DNA from 3 places in the Desulfofundulus luciae genome. Region 2 is predicted to be linked to each of the others. Evidence: riboswitches for the same ligand, from Rfam matches in the RefSeq annotation. Region 2 holds a riboswitch; each other region holds the start of a gene.
The links. Region 2 has a riboswitch for cobalamin ahead of J2Z49_RS09870 (carbon-nitrogen hydrolase family protein). Riboswitches for the same ligand answer to the same signal wherever they lie in the genome.

Region 1 (3,817 bases), on a different contig from region 2:
CGGAGCCACATCAATGGCCAGGGTGCCCAGGACAAAATACGGGGCCTGGTGGCAGAGCTGCTTTTGCAGGAGCATGGTGGTTTCCACGTGGTGGACGGGCACGTGCCCCGGCCCTTCCACCATCACCTGCACTCCCTTTTCCCTGGCCCGGGCCACCAGTTCCCCGGCCACCAGCAGGCCCTGGATCTGGGAGCCGTCCAGGGAATCGGCAATGCACCCGGGGCGGATGGCATCGCCCAGACTCAAGGTGACATCGTACTCCCGCAGGATGTCCAGCACCCGATCGAAGTCCTCGTAGAGGGGATTTTCCTTCCTGTTGTGCAGCATCCAGCCGGTGAGGAAGGCGCCGCCCCGGCTGACAATATCCGTCACCCGGCCGGTTTTCTGGAGGCGCTCCACCACCTCAAAATTCAGGGCGCAGTGAATGGCCATAAAATCAATGCCCGCGGCGGCCTGCTTTTCTATGGCTTCAAACATGTCCTCCGGGGTCATGGCCACAATGCCGCCCCTCTTCTCGATAGCCTCAATGCCCGCCTGGTAGATGGGCACGCTTCCCACGGGAACCGTGGCCCTTTCCAGGCTTAAGAAGCGCATGCCGTCGATGTCCCCCCCGGTGGAGAGGTCCATAATGGCATCGGCCCCGGCGGAAACGGCCACCTCGATCTTGCGGGCCTCCATTTCCGGGTCGTCCCGGTCGCTGGAGGTGCCGATGAGGGCATTCACCTTGGTCCGCAGGCCCCGCCCGATGGCGCAGGTCCGGACTCCTCTCCGCAACCTGTTCTTCGGTATAACAATTGTACCGGCGGCCACCCCGGCGCGGATAAATTCCGGATCCACTCCCTCCCGCCGGGCCGCCTCCTCCATCTCCGGCGTGATGCGACCCTCCCTGGCCGCCAACAACTGGGTCATAACCTAACACACCCCCTGCTCTTTGCCCAGATATTCCCCTACCACCTGCATGGCGCAGTACTTGCCGCACATGGCACATGCCCGGTGAGAACCGCGGCTGCGCTCCCGGCGAAGGGCACCGGCCCGGCCGGGGTCGAGGGCCAGTTCGATTTGCCTCTCCCAGTCCAGGGCCTTGCGTGCCCTGGACATTTCCAGGTCCCACTGCGCCGCCCGGGGCTCCCTGGCCACGTCGGCTGCATGGGCGGCAATGCGAGCGGCAACGACCCCTTCCCGCACCTGCTCCACATCGGGCAGTCCCAGGTGCTCCGCGGCGGTGACATAACAGAGAAATTCCGCCCCGGCCCAGGCCGAAAGGGCCCCGCCGATGGCCGCCGTAATATGGTCGTATCCCGGAGCGATGTCCGTAACCACCGGACCGAAGACAAAATAGGGCGCCCCGTGGCAGAGCTGCTTTTCCAGCTGCACGGTGGCCTTCAGGTGCCCCAGGGGGACATGCCCCGGCCCTTTCACCATCACCTGCACCTGCTGCTGCCGGGCCCGGGCCACCAGTTCCCCCAGCACCACAAGCTCCTGCACCTGGGCCGCGTCCAGGGAATCGGCCAGGCAGCCGGGGCGCCACCCGTCGGCCAGGCTCAAGGTAACATCGTAGCGGCGGCAGATCTCCAGCAGCCGGTCGAAATGCTCATAAAGGGGGTTCTCCTGCTGGTTGTAAATCATCCAGCCCATTAAGTGGCTGCCCCCGTGACTGACCAGGTAATCGACGCGGCGGTGCTTTCTGGCCGCCCGCAGGGTCTGCCAGGTGGTGGCACAGTGCAGGGCCAGAAAATCCACCCCGTCGGCCGCCTGCCGCTCGATTACCTCGAACATATCGTCCACCTTCATTTTGACCGCCGCCCCGTACTTCTCCCGGGCTTCGGCCAGGGCCTGGTACACGGGCAGGGTGCCCACAGGCGTGGTGGTTGCGGCCAGCACGGCCCGCCGGGCACCGTCAATATCCCCGCACACGCTCAAATCCATGATGGCGTCCGTCCCGGCCTCCACGGCGGCACGCACCTTGGCCACCTCGCCCTCGATGGTGTCCCCTTCCCCCGCCAGGCCCACACTGGCGCTCACCTTCACAGCCAGGCCCGTTCCAATGCCCACGGGATCGATGTTCTTTCTCGTGCGATTGCGGGGTATGACGATGGTGCCTTCCGCCACTCCCCGGCGGACGAATTCCGGATCCACCCCCTCCCGCTCGGCCACCCTTTTCATCTCGGGGGTAATCTCCCCGGCCAGGGCCCTGGCCATTTGCGTTGGCATTTTCGACCCACCTCCATGGAAGTAAAATAAAAAGTCCCCAGCCAAAACTTTACCTGGCTGAGGACTTTACCATCATCCTCCGCGCACGGCCGCCCTTCCGCGCGAGAGCAGCCATTCTCTCAAACAGGCAGGTCTCCTGGCTAACGGATCATCGCTTTTTATCCCGGCCTTCCCGGCCAAACCCCAGTGACCGGGATAAGCTCCCCGACTACAGTGGCGGGACCGCGCCGTTTCCGGGTGGTATGCCACCCGTCCGGACTTCCCTATTCTCCCCCTGTGGGGCACCTGTTTGACTATTCAGTTATTGCTATTATTTTACCACAACCGGCCCGGGGCATCAAGAACAATTTTTCAGTCAGGCACATAATCTTAAAGAGGTTGGTAAGCACCGTCCGGGGCGGCGGCCTGACATCATCTTATTCTATCGATTCTATAGAAATGTCCAAAAAGATGTGGTATTATTTTTAAAAGATTAATAATTATTAATAATCCGGGAAGGGAAAGGTAGGGAGATAGAGAATGTCCAACCAGTTTTCCGAGCTTACCAGGGAAGAATTGCTGGTCGTGTTAGGGGACTTTGCCAAACGCTGGCTGGCCCACGATGGTCTTTGGTTCCAGGCCGTAGAGCGGGAGCGTGGTATGGATGCGGCCATCAGGGCCGACGCGGCAGCCTGGGAACAATTCACGGTGAATGAAGCCAGGCGGATCATGCAGTTGCACGGCATCCCGGAAAACGGGGGCATCCCGGCTCTGAAAAAGGCACTGGGCTACCGCATGTACGCCCTGCTCAATCGCCAGGAAATCGTTGATGTGGACGAAAACCGGATCATTTTCCGCATGAATGACTGCCGGGTGCAGTCCGCCCGCAAAAGAAAAAACCTGCCCGACTTCCCCTGCAAAACTGTCGGACTGGTGGAGTATGCCGGCTTTGCCCGGGCCATAGACCCGCGCATAAAAACCCGCTGCATCTGCTGTCCACCCGATGAACATCCGGAAGAATACTTTTGCGCCTGGGAATTCTGGATTGATTGAAGCCGGGCGCACACAAAAAGCCCCGCCGGCACGAGGCCGGGAGGGGGAAATTCTAAGTTAATAAGTTAAGTGCCCGGCACTATTACGTTTGCCAGCCGGCCGATGCCGGATATAACCACCTCCACCGTGTCCCCGGGCTGCACCGGCCCTACCCCCGCAGGCGTGCCGGTAAGGATGACATCCCCGGGCAAAAGGGTCATGATGCGGGAGATAAAGCTAACCAGCCGGTATACCGGAAAGATCAACTGGTCTGTGGAGGAGTGCTGTTTTCGCTCCCCGTTGAGGTAGAGCGAAACTTCCCTGTCCCCCGGGTCAACGCCGGTGACGATGTAGGGACCCAGGGGCAGGAAGGTGTCAAACGACTTGGCCCGGGTCCACTGCCCGTCCTTTTTCTGGAGGTCCCGGGCGGTAACGTCGTTGGCACAGGTATAGCCCAGTATGTACTCGACCGCTTCTTCCTCCCGCACGTGCCGCGCCTTTTTCCTGATCACCACCGCCAGTTCGGCCTCGTAGTCCACCTGCCGGCTCATGGCCGGGTAAACAATGGGTTCCCCGGGGCCGATCACGGCGGTGG
Region 2 (3,817 bases):
GAGTGTTTACCACCACATCCACCAGCGGCCGGCCCTGGCGACTGAAGTAATTTTCCACCACCCAGGCTATCCCCCGGCTACCCAGCTCATCGTTTCTGGTTGCATACAGGAATACCGGCAGGGCTACACCACCCTGGTTTTCTATTTGATTGATCAGCTCGTCCACAAAATCGGTGTTGCCGGCTACCCGGTAACTCTGGTAGAAAAGAATGCCCACCACGGGTTTACCTTCCTTTAGTTTTTCCTCAAGAAGAGCCGCCGCCTGGGCCTCACTCTGACACCCCGGGTAGTATAATCCTTCCCAGGGAAGGGGTTTGGGCTCCGGCACAGGGTAAAACTTGCCCAAATAACGGTTAATTGACCAGATGAGTAAATTTTTGAGGTTCTCTTCCCCGCCGTAACTAACATATAACCGGACAAGCCGGTAATCTTCTTCAGAAAGGTTGCTCAAGCCCAGGAGCGCCCGGGTATCATCCCCCACCGAAGGCAGAACGGCCAGAGGTATGGCCTGTTCTCTGGCAAGAGCCGTTACCCGGTCAAAAGAGGGTAAGGAGTCAGGCCCACCCATCAGGTGCAGGATCACCAGGTGGCAGCAGTGAACCGTATCCAGTAACTCTGCTTCCTTTTCCGGGCCGGTTAAATCCCGCTTTGCGTATGCCAGAACCTCCACCAGCGGACCGTATTCCCGGTGCACGCTCCTGACGGCATTACTGAGGCTGCCCAATTCACCCTCAATGGCCGTGTAAAACAATATTCTAAGCTTCATCCCATTCTCGCCCCTCTTCTTAAAAAAGTTTGTAATGTGTCAGGAGGAGGTCATAATCCACCTTTTCCAGGAACTTCTTCTGCCTGGTTTCCTGCGGGTTTAAAAGCATAATGTTGATCCTGTCCTCATTGACAGGAGACACCAGCCGCACGCGCCTTTCAGAGTACCGGGAATAACTGTAAATTAAGCTGCCGCCCAGGGCACAAAAAGAACCACTGGACCCCCACTGGTTGGCCACCACCAGGTGCATTTGTTCGGCTATCCTGGCTTCCCAGATAAACTGGCTTTTTTCATCATTCCAGAGGGCGGGAACGCAGAGCACATCCACCCCCTGTTTGGCCAGACTCTCCAGGCTTTCCGGGAAAAACAGGTCATGCCCCAGTAAAATGCCCACCCTGCCAAAGGGGAGGTCAAAAAAGCAAAAATCTTCCTGCCCGGGGCGAGCCCATTCCCTGTCGGAGGGACTTAAGTGTATCTTTCTGTATTTTCCAAGCAATCCCGCCGGACCGATCAACACGGCAGTGTTAAACAGTTGACTGTCTTCCCTTTCTAACACCCCCATCACCACATACAGGTCCAGCTTTTCTGCCCTCCGGATAACAGCCCCGGTAACAGGGCCGGGAACCGGTTCGGCCAGTTCTTCTGCCTGTGCTGGTTGAGATATGGCCCCTGTTACAGCAAGTTCCGGAAAAACAACCAGGTCGAGCTTCATCCCCCTGCGGGCAGCCAGGTCTGCGGCCTGGTCCAGGAATGACAAAATGCGCCGGATATTTCTCACCGGCTCTCCAGCCTGTGGAGCAAACTGAACAGTGGCTACGGCAAACTCCTTTCCTGCGGACAACCCCAGCAGCGCCTCCGGTTCAAATTGGGAAAAGGTATCCAGCGTTATACCGGCATAGAATTCCGGTCGCCTGTCGCCCAGCAGGACACCGGCCCCGGGGGTAAAAAATCTCCCGTTTTTTAATGGCAACGTGCCATAAAGGATGGTGTCATTAGCAGACTGTACTTCCTTTAAAACGCTACCGTCGGGGCCAATGATGAACGATTGTGACGCATTACAGTTCATGCTTTTATCCTGACCCGTACGGTTACAGGCCAGTACATAAACTCCGTTTTCCAGAGCCCGGGCACGCCAGAAAACTTCCGGCGGGTAGTGATGGGGCGGCCAGTTGGCCGGGATCAGCAGCACCCGGGCACCTTTCAGGGCAGCCATTCGCGCCGCCTTGTACCAGTATGTGTCGGCACAGATGAGCACACCCACTCTACCAAAGCAGGTTTCTGCCACCAGCACGGGCAGGTTACCCCTGGCCGCCCAGAGATTTTCCTTAAAGGCAGGGGCCAGCTTACGGTGCTGACCCATTACCCGGCCGTCCGGGCCAATGAGCACTGCGGTGTTATAATAAATCCCCGATTTTAAATCCACTTCCGGCAGCCCCAGGCAAATGTAGACCCCGTACCGGCGGGCCAGGGCGCCGAACAATTCTGTGGTCGGGCCGGGAACGGTCTCCACAAAGGGGGAAATGTCCCTTCTGCTTTCAAAGGTATAACCCGTGGTGGCCAACTCGGGGTTTATAATGATCCGGGCACCGCCGGCAGCAGCCTCTTCATTTAAGGCCAGCAACCGCCGCAGGTTATGTTCCTTATTTTTCCACTTGATGGCTGCATGGATTAAAGCCACCCTGACTTCTTCCGGCATCTTTAACACCTCATCAAGAAACTCCTTTTCCACCCGGAAATTTCCGACCGTCCGGCCAGATATAATGCCGGGGTTCCTCCTGGCAATTAAAAACGGGCAATCAAAAACCCCCGCTACGCATAAAGCGGGGGTAGGGAAAATCAGACCTACCACATCCCTATCCGCGTAGGCAGCATGGTGAAAAAACGGGGCAGGTCTCCTGGCTCGGGTTCATCGGAACTCCACGTCTTCCCATCCAGCACTCACCAATGAACCGTAACATCCAATGGCACGCTTGACAAATAATGAAAACATAGCTTAAGGTTTCATCAATATCATCGGTGAGTGCTGGACAGTGACATTATGTGGGTTCCTTCCCCCTCACAGTGGCGGGACCGCGCCGGATTTGCACCGGCTTCCCTTTTCAGCCTGGCCCCCATCAGAGAAGCAGGACACCCCGTCCACATTATTTAACTGTTAAAAACACAAAAGGTCTTTCCCATTCCGGGGCAGACCTTCGTGGCCAGCATTTCCATTCATACCGGAATTATTTAAAATGAAAATTTCTACTTTGGGATGACTTCTATATCCAACGACCAAATCCTCCTTTAGAAAAAAATTTTTTCGGAGAAGGTTACTATTCAGTCCACCTCATGCAATCCCTGCATGCAGGCCGTCCTTCTTCAAAGATAGTATAACCGACTTTACGCCCCAAATGTGAAATACATTGATCATCAAATTTTTTGATGGTATATTTTAGTTGGGAAGACAGGTGATGTGATGAATAATAACGAGCAGTTGCTCACTGAAAAAATTGCCGATGCAATCTGGCAAATCTGGCGTTGCTGGCGTTTGACGTCCCACCCGGTAAAACAGGGTAAGATTACACCCGAGCAGTACTGGGTTTTGCACATCCTGCACCGGTTTGGGCCACAGCGGATCAAAGACATTGCCGTGCGCATGGGTACCGGCTCAAGCTCGGTGACCATCACTGTCAAGCGACTGGAGCGCATCCTGCTTACCACTCACTATATGGAAGAGGCCGATACAGTCTGTAATCGAATTGGCATACTTAATCGTGGCGAAATGGTGGTTACCGGTACGCCGGCAGAATTAAAGGCAATGACGGGTAACCCCGGTGCTTCCATGGATGATGTATTTACTTATTTTACCGGTAATTTTTTGGATGCAGGGGGAGATTTTCGTGGAATCAGACAGGTTCGCCACATCAGTCGCCGCCTCGGTTGAACCGGCGGCAAAATCAGGCAGCACAGTGCTGCAGGCACTAACAGACATGCTGGTCATCGTCGAAATGGAACTGCGCAAGCTGCGCCACGAACCGACCGAGCTGTTCACCCGGGCCGTGCAGCCTGTGC
Region 3 (3,817 bases), on a different contig from region 2:
CACCTCCAGCTCACCAGAACCAGAACCAGCAGGATAAAATCTACAAGGGCAATAAGGGCCAGATTTTTCCTGGATACCGGGCGGGGGTCTTCCCACATCCTTATCTCTCCCGTATAACCCCTGGCCAAAAGGGCGGTGAAAAGGGCCTGGGAGCGGTAACATGACTTGACAAAAAGGTTGGATACCAGTTGAGCCAGGGAACGATAGGACGCCTCCAGACTGGCATAGCCACAGCGTGAGGTCTGGGAAATGTACATTCTACCGGCTGTTTCCATGATTACGAAGATAAAACGGTAGACCAGGCCCATCAATTCAATTAATAAGGCAGGCACCTTTAACCGGCGCAGGACAGAAATGATCTCCACCATGGGGGTGGTTAGAGATAAAAAGTAAAGGCAGGATACGGCCCCCAGAGATTTGGTAAAGAGCAGGCCGGCATGATAAAGGCCCGGTATGGTTACACCCAGGGTGATCCCCCAGATAACGAGCCCGTACACAGCCGGGTCGGGTTCCCGGGAGATGGTCAGGGTGATGGCCAGCAACCCGGCCACCAGAAAACCCAGGGGCAGCAGCAAAAGTTTGAAGTAAAAGCGGGCCGGTATGCGGGCACCCAGGATTATGGCCGCCGCCGTCAGACCGGTGATCAGGGCAGGTACCAGTATGCTTGAAGCCGCCAGGCAGATGCCCATGGTAAGCATGGCAAAGGCAAATTTTTCTCCGGGATGAACATGGCGCAGGCTGCTGGTATATGCATACTGGTCAATTTTAAACACCAGTATCTCTCTCCTCTAACAACTCCCCGGTTTGCTTTTGCTTGACGTGGTTCCCTCTCCATCCGCGGTAGAATCCTATGAAATAGCCGATAAATCCGGCACCCAGCGCTGCCTGCAGGGCAAAGAGCAAGCTTTCGATTTCTCCGCTGGGTGGCTCCCACACGGATTCAAACCACGGCTGGTAATCTGGGTGTAATTCTCCAATGATTTTCTCTGCCTGGCCATCGGCACCCCCAAATTCAGCATTTTTATTCACCACCAGGGGAAAGACAGCCAGCACCAGGACAATGAAAATCAAAAACAGGTTTTTCACACCAGTTCTCATCCTTATACCTCCCGGGATAATACTCGTAATTGTTCCAGTTCACGGCGGTTGTGAGCAACCAGGAAGTTAAAAACAATGATGGTGAGAATCCCCTCGCTGATGGCCAGCGGCACCTGGGTTATCGCAAAGATACCCATGAACTTAACCATGGCTGCTACCACCCCGCCATGGGAAGCGGGAAAGGCCAGAGCCAATTGTATGGATGTGGTAACATAGGTTAACAGATCTCCTAAAAAGGCAGCCACAAATACCGAAAGCCACCGGGGCATGGCCAGCCTCTGGCCCAACCGGAAAAGAACATAGGCCGCCAGGGGGCCCACCACCGCCATGGAAAAGGTGTTGGCCCCCAGCGTGGTTAAACCACCGTGAGCCAGCAGGACTGCCTGAAAGAGCAATACGATGCAGCCCAATACGCTCATAGCCCATGGTCCGAAAAGTATGGCCCCCAGCCCGACGCCGGTGGGATGAGAACAACTGCCGGTAACAGAAGGAAGTTTCAAAGCCGAAAGGACAAAGGCAAAGGCACCAGCCAGCCCCAGGAGCATTTTCACACCTGGGTCAACCTTTACGGCTTTTTGAATGGACAGGATACCTGCAACAAGAAAGGGTAAGGTCAAAACATACCAGAAAAGGCACCACTTTAAGGGAAGAAACCCCTCCATTATGTGCATGGCCCAGGCATTTTGCTGGGGAAAGAACAGGAAAAGAAGAAAGAGAATGGATAAAAGGACCCACGTATTCTTCCTCATAAAAATACCTCCCTTAAGAAATAGGGTCACCCGGCAAACGGCCCGCCCAACCAGTACAAAGAAAACCCCCCGACCCGGTGCCGGGGGGTAATGTAACCGTGTGAACACAAAAAGGACATGCTCCACCGCTCCCCCGGTACAGATAATGAGGAGTGGAATAGGCATGTCCTCTGCTGCCCTCAGGTCATAGCCCCCTCAAGTCACCCAGAGCTTCCTTAAAAAAGTTGAAGGGGCTCCCCGGACAGTGGACCACATCACCCTTTAAGCTTTATCCCTCGGGATAAAGCACCTATTCCTGCAATCTGGCATTTTTAAAAAACTAACAACCCCTGCGTGTCCGGGTGCAGGGGTAAAAGCGTCCATACTCTAACATCTTTCACCTCCCCATGGACCGTAGGTACAAACGGTGAAAAGGAACGGGCAGGTTTCCTGGCTCATGGATCACTGCCCCACCACGCCTTCCCAACCCAGCATTCACCAGCGACATCGGTTAAACCATACTGTTACATTTTCCCTGCTGAACAAGCGTGTCATTGGATATAGCCGCTCATCCTCATCAGTGAGTGCTGGGCCAGTGGCTTTGTGTGGCGGGCTCCCCATTCACAGTGGCGGCACCGCGTCAGATTTTCACTGACTTCCCTCTATCCTTGCCTTTTGCGGCAGGGAGCACCCGTTCACTTTATTCAATTGCCTAAATTATAACACAACAGGTATACGCTGTCCAGAATTTTTCCCGCCCACAAACTGCCAAAACTTCAGTCTCAGAACCCCTTCGCAAAATTGCCGGTAAAAACGGCATTGCCTCCCCGCGCCCCAAAATATGGAAGACCTGGCCTTTTAGCGCAGGTCCTCCAAAGGCTAAATAAAGAGGTTTACATTGGCCTCGTCGGCTTCGGCCAGGTAGGTGGCCACCCCGGCAAACTCCAGGCCGTCGATGAGTTCTTCTTTCCTTATGCCCATCACGTCCATGGACATGGTACAGGCAATCATTCTTATACCCTGCTCCCTGGCTAACCGGATAAGTTCCGGAAGGGGGGTAACATTTTGCTGCTTCATTACGATCTTCATCATTTTTGCACCCAGGCCGCCGAAATTCATCTTCGATATCCCCAGCTTGCCGGCACCCCTGGGCATCATCCAGCCGAACAGCGCCTGCAAAAAACTCTTCTTTACCTTAACCTTCTCCGGCCTTCTCAGGACGTTTAATCCCCAGAAGGTGAAAAACATGGTCACCTCGTCACCCATGGCAGCAGCTCCATTGGCAATGATAAAGGCGGCCATAACCCGGTCAAGATCACCGCTGAAGACGATGATGGTCTTTTTCATGTGCCTGCACCCCCGTGCCTTATTTTAGTTAACCGGCAAGTTGAGGACAAAAGATGTGGAACCGGTGTTTTTCTTCCAGCATAAAGAGGACCTTCATCCTATCCCCCGCAGTAGGCCTGTACCAGGTAGCTGGATATATCCTCCACCTGTATTTCTCCACCGGCTGCTTTTTGCAAATTCACCAGGCAGATCGGGCACATGGTCACCGCCCTGAAAGAAACCTTCTTGATTTGATCCACCCTTTTTTTAGCATTTTCTTTTGCCTTCCTGGGGAACAGAGATTCGGCAGGCCCGCCGCAGCAGAAGGTGAACTTTCCGGAATCCACAGGTTCCCTTAAGTCAATGCCCGCTTTATCCAGCAAAGTTCTCTGCTCCTGCAGCACGTTCTCCTGCCTGGCATATAAACATGAGTCGTGGACGACCGCTTCCAGGCGGAGCTCCTTTCGGGGCTTCAGGTCCCGCTCCACCAGCACTTCCAGGTAGCTTTTTACCTGCAGGTCATATCCTTTGATCAGGTTAGGGTACACGGAACGAAGCATATGGGTGGTGTGGGGGTCAACGGTGATGACCTTTTTGACCCGGTATTTTTTAAAAACATCCATTACTCTACGGGCGTGGGCCTCCAGGACATCGTCCACTCCCAG

Region 1: linked by a shared signal. The riboswitch ahead of thiC (phosphomethylpyrimidine synthase ThiC) and the one ahead of J2Z49_RS09870 (carbon-nitrogen hydrolase family protein) in region 2 are both predicted to bind cobalamin.
Region 3: linked by a shared signal. The riboswitch ahead of J2Z49_RS12260 (energy-coupling factor ABC transporter permease) and the one ahead of J2Z49_RS09870 (carbon-nitrogen hydrolase family protein) in region 2 are both predicted to bind cobalamin.

The regions. Positions count from the first base shown of each region.
Region 1 covers NZ_JAUSUX010000003.1:3,730-7,546, reverse strand. Annotated here, with positions in the region: gene bzaB (B12 lower ligand biosynthesis ThiC-like protein BzaB) at 1-909, opposite strand, end outside; gene thiC (phosphomethylpyrimidine synthase ThiC) at 913-2,211, opposite strand; cobalamin riboswitch at 2,321-2,515, opposite strand; gene J2Z49_RS02445 (DUF6125 family protein) at 2,731-3,243, shown strand; gene J2Z49_RS02440 (fumarylacetoacetate hydrolase family protein) at 3,309-3,817, opposite strand, start outside.
Region 2 covers NZ_JAUSUX010000015.1:44,545-48,361, reverse strand. Annotated here, with positions in the region: gene cobN (cobaltochelatase subunit CobN) at 1-766, opposite strand, end outside; gene J2Z49_RS09870 (carbon-nitrogen hydrolase family protein) at 786-2,495, opposite strand; cobalamin riboswitch at 2,635-2,916, opposite strand; gene J2Z49_RS09865 (MarR family transcriptional regulator) at 3,222-3,689, shown strand; gene J2Z49_RS09860 (hypothetical protein) at 3,646-3,817, shown strand, end outside.
Region 3 covers NZ_JAUSUX010000025.1:4,590-8,406, forward strand. Annotated here, with positions in the region: gene cbiQ (cobalt ECF transporter T component CbiQ) at 1-773, opposite strand, end outside; gene J2Z49_RS12255 (energy-coupling factor ABC transporter substrate-binding protein) at 766-1,098, opposite strand; gene J2Z49_RS12260 (energy-coupling factor ABC transporter permease) at 1,101-1,847, opposite strand; cobalamin riboswitch at 2,250-2,536, opposite strand; gene J2Z49_RS12265 (DsrE/DsrF/DrsH-like family protein) at 2,706-3,173, opposite strand; gene J2Z49_RS12270 ((Fe-S)-binding protein) at 3,272-3,817, opposite strand, start outside.